DNA from 3 places in the Streptomyces sp. NBC_01216 genome. Region 1 is predicted to be linked to each of the others. Evidence: riboswitches for the same ligand, from Rfam matches in the RefSeq annotation. Region 1 holds a riboswitch; each other region holds the start of a gene.

Region 1 (3,261 bases):
TCGAACTGTACGGGTTCAACGCCGAGGTCCAGCGGGTCCTGTCCGAGCGGCGGGTCCCGGTCGCGCGCACGCTGGTCGGGAACTACGTGACCTCGCTCGACATGGCCGGCTGTTCGGTGACCCTGTGCGCGGCCGACGAGGAGCTGCTGCGCCTGTGGGACGCACCGGTGCGGACGCCCGCCCTGCGGTGGGGCCGGTGAGAGAACCCGCACGCACGCGCGGCCCCGCAGTCCCCGCACGCCCCGACACGACCGAGGTGACAGAAGTGACCGAGCCGACCACCCCCGGCACGCCCGAGGGGCCCCCCGCGCCGGGGCCGGTTCCCGGCGCGCTCGACACGGCGTTCTTCGTCCGCTGGCTCAGCGCCGCCGCCGCGGCCGTCGACCGCGAGGCGGACCGCCTCACGGAGCTGGACTCCGCGATCGGGGACGCCGATCACGGCGCCAACATGCGACGGGGTTTCGCCGCCGTCACGGCCGTACTGGAGAAGGAGCCGCCGCCGACACCGGGGGCCGTGCTCCGCGCGGCCGGGCGGCAGCTGATCTCCACGGTCGGAGGTGCCTCCGGGCCGCTGTACGGAACGCTGCTGCGGCGCACCGGCAAGGCTCTGGGCGACGAAGCGGCCGTGAGCCGCGAGCGGCTCGCCGAGGCGCTGGCCGCCGGGGTCGCGGCCGTCTCCGGGCTCGGCGGGGCGCGGCCGGGCGACAAGACCATGCTGGACGCGCTGGTACCGGCGGCCGAGGCGCTGGGCGAGTCCTTCGACGCGGCCCGGGAGGCGGCCGAGCGGGGCGCGCTGGCGACCGTACCCCTGCGGGCGCGCAAGGGGCGGGCCAGCTACCTGGGAGAGCGTTCCGTCGGGCACCAGGATCCGGGCGCCACCTCGTCGGCGCTGCTGGTCGCCGCGCTGGCGGAGGTGTCCCGATGAGCGGGCGGGTCGGCATCGTGCTGGTGTCGCACAGCGCTTCCGTGGCCGGAGCCGTGGCGGAGCTCGCCCGGGGTCTCTCGGGGGGCGGCCCCTCCGCCCCGATCCTCCCTGCGGGCGGAACCCCCGACGGGGGGCTGGGTACCAGCGCCGAGCTGATCGCGAAGGCCGCCGACGCGGCCGACGAGGGAGCCGGGGTGGCCCTGCTCGTCGATCTGGGCAGTGCCGTGCTGACCGTCAAGGCCCTGCTCGCCGAGGGGGACGAGCTGCCCGAGGGGGCGCGGCTGATCGACGCGCCGTTCGTCGAGGGAGCGGTCGCCGCTCTCGTGACGGCGAGTGCCGGTGGGGACCTGGACGCCGTGGAAGCGGCGGCCGCCGAGGCGTACGCCTACCGGAAGGCGTGAGGGCCGGCGGGGCGGCCGGTCGGCCCGGCCGCCCCGTCACGGGGAGTCCCGGCACCCCACCGTGTTGTGATGTGCCTGGTCAACCCACTAATGTCACAGGGCCTTGGTGTACGGGAAACCGGTGCAGTACCGGTGCGGCCCTCGCCACTGTGATCGGGAGGTCCGGCTCCACGCCCTGGGAGGACCCCAGGGAAGCCACTGCACCACCGCGGGTGACCGCGGCCGGTGTGGGAAGGCGGAGTCCGGGCGGCATGACCGTCAGCCAGGAGACCGGCCAAGGTGCGTTGTCCATCCACGAGGTGCTGGAGAGGGTCTCCCAACCATGCATATCGCCGAGGGGTATCTGCCCCCTGTGCACGCGGCCGCCTGGGGCGTCGCGTCCGCCCCGTTCGTCGTCCACGGTGTCCGCGCGCTGTCCCGTGAAGTAAAGGCTCATCCCGAGTCCACCCTGCTGCTCGGCGCCTCGGGCGCCTTCACCTTCGTCTTGTCCGCCCTCAAGATCCCCTCGGTGACGGGCAGTTGCTCGCATCCCACCGGTACGGGACTGGGGGCGATCCTGTTCCGGCCGCCCGTGATGGCGGTCCTGGGCACCATCACCCTGCTGTTCCAGGCGCTACTCCTGGCACACGGCGGACTCACCACCCTCGGCGCCAACGTCTTCTCGATGGCGATCGTCGGCCCCTGGGCCGGGTACGGGACGTACCGGCTGCTGCGGCGGTTCGACGCCCCGCTGATGGTGAGCGTCTTCTTCGGAGCCTTCGTCGCCGACCTCTCGACGTACTGCGTCACCAGCGTGCAGCTGTCACTGGCCTTCCCGGACCCGGTCAGCGGTGTCCTGGGTTCGCTCGCGAAGTTCGGCGGCATCTTCGCCGTCACCCAGCTGCCGCTCGCGGTCAGCGAGGGGCTGCTGACGGTCCTCGTGATGCGGCTGCTCGCGCAGTCCAGCAAGGGGGAGCTGAGCCGCCTCGGCGTGCTGCTGCCCGCCGCCCGCAAGAGCGAGACCACGGAGGCGGTCGCCCGATGAGCCGGAACGCGAAGATCAACACTCTGCTGCTCCTGGTGGTCGCGGCGCTGGCCGTGCTGCCCCTGCTGCTGGGGCTCGGGGACCACAAGGAGGAGCCGTTCACGGGGGCCGACGGTGAGGCGGAGTCGGCGATCACCGAGATCCGGCCGGACTACGAGCCGTGGTTCAGCCCGCTGTACGAGCCGCCGTCCGGAGAGGTCGAGTCGGCCCTGTTCTCGCTCCAGGCGGCGCTCGGAGCGGGTGTCCTCGCGTACTACTTCGGCCTGCGCAAGGGCCGCAGGCAGGGCGCGGCCCGCGCGGTGGCGGGTACCGCGTCGTCGGCCCCGGTGCCAGGGCCGACGACCGCCGGTGAAGAGTAGCCGGGGATGCTGCCCATCGACGCGGCGGCACACAGCAGTCGCTGGCGCCGCCGGCATCCGGGCGAGAAGGCCCTGCTCGGTTTCGGTCTGACCCTGTGCGCGGTGTCCCTGCCGCCGTGGCCGGGGGCGGTGCTGGTCGCCGCCGCCACGCTGGGCGTGCTGCTCGGACCGGCCGGAGTGCCGCGGCGTCAGCTGTGGCGGGCGTTCCGCATCCCTCTGGGGTTCTGCGTGACGGGCGCGGTCCCGCTGCTGTTCGAGGTCGGCGGGTCCCGCGGCCTGGTCGCGCTCGCGCCGGACGGACCGGCACAGGCCGGCCAGCTGCTGCTGCGGACCTCGGCCGCCTCCCTGGGGGTGCTGCTGTTCGCGTTCACCACACCCGTCTCGGACGTGCTGCCCCGGCTGGTGCGGGCGGGGGTGCCGGCGCCCGTGGTGGATGTCGCGCTGGTCATGTACCGGATCAGCTTCCTGCTCCTGGACGCGATGTCGAAGATCCGGCAGGCGCAGGCGTCCCGGCTCGGGCTGACCACACGGGCGGCGACCTGGCGCTCGCTG
Region 2 (3,261 bases), 4.4 Mb from region 1:
ACGCATACGCAAGGATGTTCGCATGAGAACCGTCCCGCGCCTCGCCCACCTCGCCGTGGCACCCCTCGCGCTCGCCCTCACCGGCTGTGGTACGGAGCGCCTCGGCGCCTCGCCCCCCGACCACGCTGAACTCGTGGCACGCGCCTCGGCGGCCCAGACCCGTGTCGAGCACGTGTACGTCACCGAGGCGGAGGGATTCACCCTCGCACGGCAGTCGGCGGGAGTCATCGGCGACGACGGCTTCCGGCTCACGTACGTCGCGAAGGACGGAGCGCGGCTCACCCTGTCCGCGGAGCGGCAGCCGTTCACCGACAAGGACTGCTCCGCTCCGTCCCAGGGCGAGACCTGCGCGCGGGAGGACGGGAGCTGGTACCGCCACTCCGCGTACGGACACACCTACGTGCGCAACGAGGGCGCGCTTCGCATCACGCTCGGCGCGCCGCTCTCGGTGTCCAGGGAGACACTGCGTGAGACCGCCGCGCGGGCCCACCGCGCCGACGACGCCGAACTGGACGCCGTGCTGCCCGAGGAGACCGGCCCCCGGATACCCGTCGAACGCGGAGACCTGCCGCCCGAGGGCGACGGGGCGCCGGACAACTCGGTGGGCGTGGGCGGGTGACGGACATCGGACCACACCGATGGGACATCAGGATCCGAGTGGCACGGCCCGAGGAGTACGAGGCTCTGGGCGAGCTCACCGCGCGGGCCTGTCTCGACGACGGGCACCTCGACTTCGGTGTGCACGACGCGTACCTCGATGTGCTGAGGGACGTGCCCCGGCGGGCCGCCGAGGCCGAGGTGCTGGTCGCACTGGACGGCGCGGGCCGGCCGGCCGGGGGCGTGACCTTCGTCTCGGGCCCCACCAGTCCGTGGGCCGACATCGCCCGGGAGGGCGAGGCGGAGTTCCGGATGCTCGCCGTCTCCGCGGACGCCCGTGGCCGGGGCGTCGGAGAGTCGCTCGTTCGGGCCTGTGTGGAGCGGGCGCGGGCGACACCGGGATGCCGACGCGTGGTGCTCTCCACCCAGCCGGGCATGACCTCCGCGCACCGCGTGTACGAGCGGCTGGGCTTCGTCCGCACCCCCGGACGGGACTGGGAGCCGATCCCGGGACTGGTGGAACTGCGCACTTACGCCCTGGAGCTGTGAACAGGTAGCGACACAACATGTGGGGGGTGTCCTGCGGGGCGCCCCCCACATGTATGCTCATGCTCGCTGTCGCCGCAGGGGAATCCGGTGGAAGTCCGGAACTGTCCCGCAACGGTGTGCTTTTGGCGCTTTCGTCCGCCAGGTGAGTCCGAAGACCTGCCGACAGCGCACCCGGTCCGTCCGTTCCGGGTGCCACAGACGTCCGGGCCTCGCGGAGTGGGCCGGCGGCGGCACACCCCTGCCCGTGGGTGCCCGTCTGCCCGCCTTCCCCCCGTCGGCCCCGAGCCGAGCGAGGGAGAGCCCCCACGTGACCATCGCGCCCGCCGATCCGGCCACAGCGATCGAGAGCGACGGACCCGGGACCGTGCTGCTGCGGACCCTGACCGACCTCACCGCCGATCTCCCCGACGCCGACCCCGGCAGAATCGCCGCCGCGGCGCTGCGCGGCCGGAACGCCGGTTCGGACGAGGCGGAACTGCGCGAGCTGGCCACCGAGGCGGCCGCCGGCCTGATCGCCGAGGACCCCTCCTACTCCCGGCTCGCCGCCCGGCTCCTGACGATCACCATCGCCGACGAGGCGGCCGGCCAGGGGGCGGTGTGCTTCTCCGCGTCCGTCGCCGTCGGCCACCGCGAGGGCCTGATCGCCGACCGCACGGCCGCGTTCGTCCGGTCGCACGCCGGGCGGCTCGACGCGGCCCTGGACCGCTCCGCCGACGACCGCTTCGGCTACTTCGGCCTGCGGACCCTCTACTCGCGCTACCTGCTGCGCCACCCGATCACCCGCAAGGTCATCGAGACCCCGCAGCACTTCATGCTGCGGGTGGCCGCCGGACTGGCCGAGGACGGCTCGGAGCGGGCGCTGGACGAGGTCACGTCGCTCTACGGGCTGATGAGCCGGCTCGACTACCTGCCCTCCTCGCCCACGCTGTTCAACTCCGGCACCCGTCACCCGCAGATGTCGTCCTGCTACCTGCTCGACTCGCCGCAGGACGAGCTGGACTCGATCTACGACCGCTACCACCAGGTGGCGCGCCTGTCGAAGCACGCCGGCGGCATCGGTCTGTCGTACTCGCGCGTCCGCGCCCGCGGTTCGCTGATCCGCGGCACCAACGGGCACTCGAACGGCATCGTGCCGTTCCTGAAGACCCTGGACGCCTCCGTCGCGGCCGTGAACCAGGGCGGCCGGCGCAAGGGCGCCGCCGCCGTCTACCTGGAGACCTGGCACGCGGACATCGAGGAGTTCCTGGAGCTGCGCGACAACACCGGTGAGGACGCCCGGCGTACGCACAACCTGAACCTGGCGCACTGGATCCCGGACGAGTTCATGCGGCGCGTCGACGCCGACGCCGAGTGGTCGCTGTTCTCCCCGGCCGACGTGCCCGAACTGGTCGACCTGTGGGGCGAGGAGTTCGACGCCGCGTACCGCCGCGCGGAGGCCGCGGGCCTGGCTCGCAAGACCATGCCGGCCCGTGACCTGTACGGCCGGATGATGCGGACCCTGGCCCAGACCGGCAACGGCTGGATGACCTTCAAGGACGCGTCGAACCGCACCGCCAACCAGACGGCGGAGCCGGGCCACACGGTCCACTCCTCCAACCTCTGCACGGAGATCCTGGAGGTCACGGACGACGGCGAGACGGCGGTCTGCAACCTGGGCTCGGTCAACCTCGGCGCCTTCGTGGACCTGAGGTCAGGCGACATCGACTGGGAGCGGCTCGACGAGACCGTCCGTACCGCCGTCACCTTCCTCGACCGCGTGGTGGACATCAACTTCTACCCGACCGAGCAGGCCGGCCGGTCCAACGCCCGCTGGCGGCCCGTCGGGCTGGGCGCGATGGGCCTCCAGGACGTCTTCTTCAAGCTGCGGCTGCCCTTCGACTCCACCGAGGCCCGTGCGCTGTCGACGAGGATCGCCGAGCGCATCATGCTCGCCGCCTACGAGGCCTCAGCCGACCTCGCCGAGCGCAACGGCCCCCTGCCCGCCTGGGACAAGACCCGGGCCGCCCGGGGGGTGCTGCACCCGGACCACTACGACGTGCGGCCGAACTGGCCGGAGCGCTGGACCGCGCTGCGCGAGCGCGTCGCCGCGGTCGGGATGCGCAACTCGCTGCTGCT
Region 3 (3,261 bases), 3.0 Mb from region 1:
GTGCCCTCGCCCGGGTCGTTGACGAGGAAGGGGTAGACCAGCGGGAGGTCGCCGAGCGCCGCGTCCGGGCCGCAGGCCGCCGACAGACCCGCGTTCTTGCCCGGCAGCCACTCCAGGTTGCCGTGCTTGCCGAGGTGGACCATCGCGTCCGCCCCGAAGCCGCCGTCCTCGGCGCGTGCCGCGATCCAGCGGTAGGCGGCCAGGTAGTGGTGCGAGGGCGGCAGGTCCGGGTCGTGGTAGATCGCGATCGGGTTCTCGCCGAAGCCGCGCGGCGGCTGGATGAGGATCAGCAGGTTCCCGCGGCGCAGGGCGGCGAGCACGATGTCGCCCTCGGGGTTGCGGGAGCGGTCGAGGAACATCTCGCCGGGCGCGGGGCCCCAGTGTTCCTCGACGGACGCGCGGAGTCCGGCCGGGAGGGTCGCGTACCAGCGCTTGTAGTCGGCGGCCGGGATGCGGACCGGGTTGCGCGCCAGCTGCTCCTCGGTGAGCCAGTCCTGGTCGTGGCCGCCGGCCTCGATCAGGGCGTAGATCAGCTCGTCGCCGTCGCCGGAGACCACGCCGGGGAGGTCCTCGACCGGGCCGAAGTCGTAGCCCTCCGCGCGCAGTCTGCGGAGCAGCGCCACGGCCGAGGCGGGCGTGTCCAGGCCGACGGCGTTGCCGATCCGGGAGTGCTTGGTCGGGTACGCGGAGAGGACGAGCGCCAGCTTCTTCCCGGCGTTCGGGATGTGCCGCAGGCGGGCGTGGCGCACGGCGATCCCGGCGACGCGGGCGGCGCGTTCGGGGTCGGCGACGTAGGCCGGCAGGCCGTCCTCGTCGATCTCCTTGAAGGAGAAGGGGACGGTGATCAGGCGGCCGTCGAACTCGGGAACGGCGACCTGGCTCGCCGCGTCGAGCGGGGACAGTCCCTCGTCGTTCTCCTCCCAGGCCGAGCGGGACCCGGTGAGGCAGAGTGCCTGGAGGATCGGGACGTCGAGAGCGGCGAGCGCACCCGCGTCCCAGGACTCCTCGTCGCCGCCGGCCTGGGCCTCGGCGGGCTTGGTGCCGCCGGCGGCGAGCACGGTGGTGACGATGGCGTCGGCGTCGCGGAGCCGGTCGAGCAGTTCGGGCTCGGGGGCGCGCAGGGAGGCGACGAAGAGCGGACGGGCCTGGGCGCCCGCGTCCTCGATCGCCTCGCAGAGCGCGGCGACGAAGCCGGTGTTGCCGCTCATGTGGTGGGCGCGGTAGTAGAGCACCGCGATGGTCGGGCCGTCGGTCGTGCGCGGGGTGCGCTCCAGCGGCCCCCAGGTGGGGGCGGCGGCCGGGGCCTCGAAGCCGTGGCCGGTGAGCAGCACGGTGTCGGAGAGGAAGCGGGCCAGCTGCTCCAGGTTGTCCGGGCCGCCGTGCGCCAGGTAGGCGTGGGCCTCGGTGGCGACGCCGATCGGGACGGTGGACGACTCCATCAGCTGGGCGTCGGGGGCCTGCTCGCCGGAGAGCACGACGACGGGCCGCGGCTGGTCCTCGGCGAGCAGGGCCCGCAGCCCGTCCTCCCAGGCGCGCAGGCCGCCGAGGAGGCGGACCAGCACGAGGTCGGCGCCGTCGAGGAGACCGGGCAGGTCGCCGAGCGGGAGGCGGGCGGGGTTGGCGAAGCGGTACGCGACCGGGCCGCCGGCCGCGCGGGCGCTGAGCAGGTCGGTGTCGGAGTGCGACAGCAACAGAATTCGCATGCGAGCGCAGGCCTTCCTCGGGGTTGTCCGCGCCCCGGGTGGTCGTGTGGACGGCGGGAGTTCCTGACTCACCGGCTCCGTCTTCGGAGCCGGCTCACAGTGGCGGGACCGCGCCGGATTCTCACCGGGCTTCCTCCCCGGGGTCCTGGGACCCCATGCCGTCTGCATAGTAGATCCTGGCCGCCCGGCGCAGGGATGGCGGCCGGAACGACGTGGGTATGCTCGCCGCCATGCCGCCCATCCCACCCCCCCTTCCCGACCGGGGCGAACCGCCCGTGCGGGACCGGGGCGACGCCTGCCCCGGGGCGCTCCGGCTGCACGCAGCCGATGACGGTCTCCTGGCTCGACTACGCCTGCCCGCCGGCGTTCTGACGTCACGTCAGGCGCATGTTCTGGCGGACGCGGCGGAGACTCTGGGCGACGGACGGATCAGTGTCACGTCCCGGGGGAACGTGGAGCTGCGGGGCCTCTCCGAGGGCTGCGACGCCCGGCTGGCGGAGCTGCTCTCGGCCGCCGCGCTGCTGCCCTCCTCCGCGCACGAGCGGATCCGGAACATCGTCGCCTCGCCGCTGGCCGGGGTGGACGGAATCGGCGGCGGGAACGTGCAGTTGTGGGCACGCGAGCTGGACGGCCTGCTCTGCGGGCAGGACTGGACGACGGCGCTTTCCGGACGTTTTCTCTTCGCTCTGGACGACGGCCGCGGGGACGTGGCGGGGCTGGGCGCGGATGTGACCTTGTTCTCAACGTCCCGGGCTGACGGCGACGCGCTGGTCCGGGCCGGAGCCCGGACCGTCCGGGTCGCGGGCTCCGACGCGGCCCGTGCGGCGCTCGCCGCCGCCGGCGCCTTCCTCGCCGCCGCGCGCGCGGCGGGCACCGGGGCCTGGCGCGTCCGGGAACTCCCGGCGGGAGTGGAGCCGGACCTCGCGGGCGCCCTCGTCCGCGCGGGCGTCCCCGCGCGGCCGGCGGCCCCGCACACTCCCACGACCCCGCCCGGCTCCGCCGGTCCCCGCCCCGGTGTGCTCGGCGACCCGGCGACCGGGAGGTACGCCGTATCCGTCGTCGCGCGGCTCGGGCGGCTCACCGCCGCGCAGCTCCGTGCCCTCACCCCGGACGGTGCCGCCCCCGGTGAGCTGCGGCTCACCCCCTGGCGCGGAGCCGTCGTGACCGGGTTCCCCGGCCGTCCCGCCGCCGAGGCGCGCCTCGGCGCGCTCGCCGGGGCCGGTCTGCTCACCCGCGCGGACTCCCCCTGGCTCGACGTGGGCGCGTGCACCGGGCGGCCCGGATGCGCCAAGTCGCTCGCCGACGTCCGGGCGGACGCGACACCCGGCACGGACGGGGGCGGTTCACCCGTCCGGTTCTCGGGGTGCGAGCGGCGCTGCGGCCACCCGACCGGGGGGCCCGGCGAGTGGGTCGACGTCGTCGCCACCGCCGACGGCCACTACCTGGTGGACGGGCGCCCCGTCCCGCGTACAGACCTCCCCGACGCCGTCGCGGCGGCCCGCCGCCCGTCCACACCCACGAGATGAGCGAGAGCAACAGGATGTTCGACTACGAGAAG

The links. A riboswitch is a leader RNA that binds a small molecule or an ion and turns the genes downstream of it on or off. The one in region 1 is predicted to bind cobalamin.
Region 2: another riboswitch for cobalamin. It lies ahead of OG393_RS09740 (ribonucleoside-diphosphate reductase subunit alpha); the one in region 1 lies ahead of OG393_RS30360 (energy-coupling factor ABC transporter permease).
Region 3: another riboswitch for cobalamin. It lies ahead of cobN (cobaltochelatase subunit CobN); the one in region 1 lies ahead of OG393_RS30360 (energy-coupling factor ABC transporter permease).

The regions. Positions count from the first base shown of each region.
Region 1 covers NZ_CP108677.1:6,724,293-6,727,553, reverse strand. Annotated here, with positions in the region: gene dhaK (dihydroxyacetone kinase subunit DhaK) at 1-200, shown strand, start outside; gene dhaL (dihydroxyacetone kinase subunit DhaL) at 266-925, shown strand; gene OG393_RS30365 (PTS-dependent dihydroxyacetone kinase phosphotransferase subunit DhaM) at 922-1,326, shown strand; cobalamin riboswitch at 1,414-1,619, shown strand; gene OG393_RS30360 (energy-coupling factor ABC transporter permease) at 1,649-2,350, shown strand; gene OG393_RS30355 (energy-coupling factor ABC transporter substrate-binding protein) at 2,347-2,709, shown strand; gene cbiQ (cobalt ECF transporter T component CbiQ) at 2,716-3,261, shown strand, end outside.
Region 2 covers NZ_CP108677.1:2,325,628-2,328,888, forward strand. Annotated here, with positions in the region: gene OG393_RS09730 (hypothetical protein) at 23-619, shown strand; gene OG393_RS09735 (GNAT family N-acetyltransferase) at 658-1,146, shown strand; cobalamin riboswitch at 1,200-1,324, shown strand; gene OG393_RS09740 (ribonucleoside-diphosphate reductase subunit alpha) at 1,454-3,261, shown strand, end outside.
Region 3 covers NZ_CP108677.1:3,697,693-3,700,953, reverse strand. Annotated here, with positions in the region: gene cobN (cobaltochelatase subunit CobN) at 1-1,703, opposite strand, end outside; cobalamin riboswitch at 1,742-1,878, opposite strand; gene OG393_RS16235 (cobalamin biosynthesis protein CobG) at 1,922-3,229, shown strand; gene OG393_RS16230 (precorrin-8X methylmutase) at 3,226-3,261, shown strand, end outside.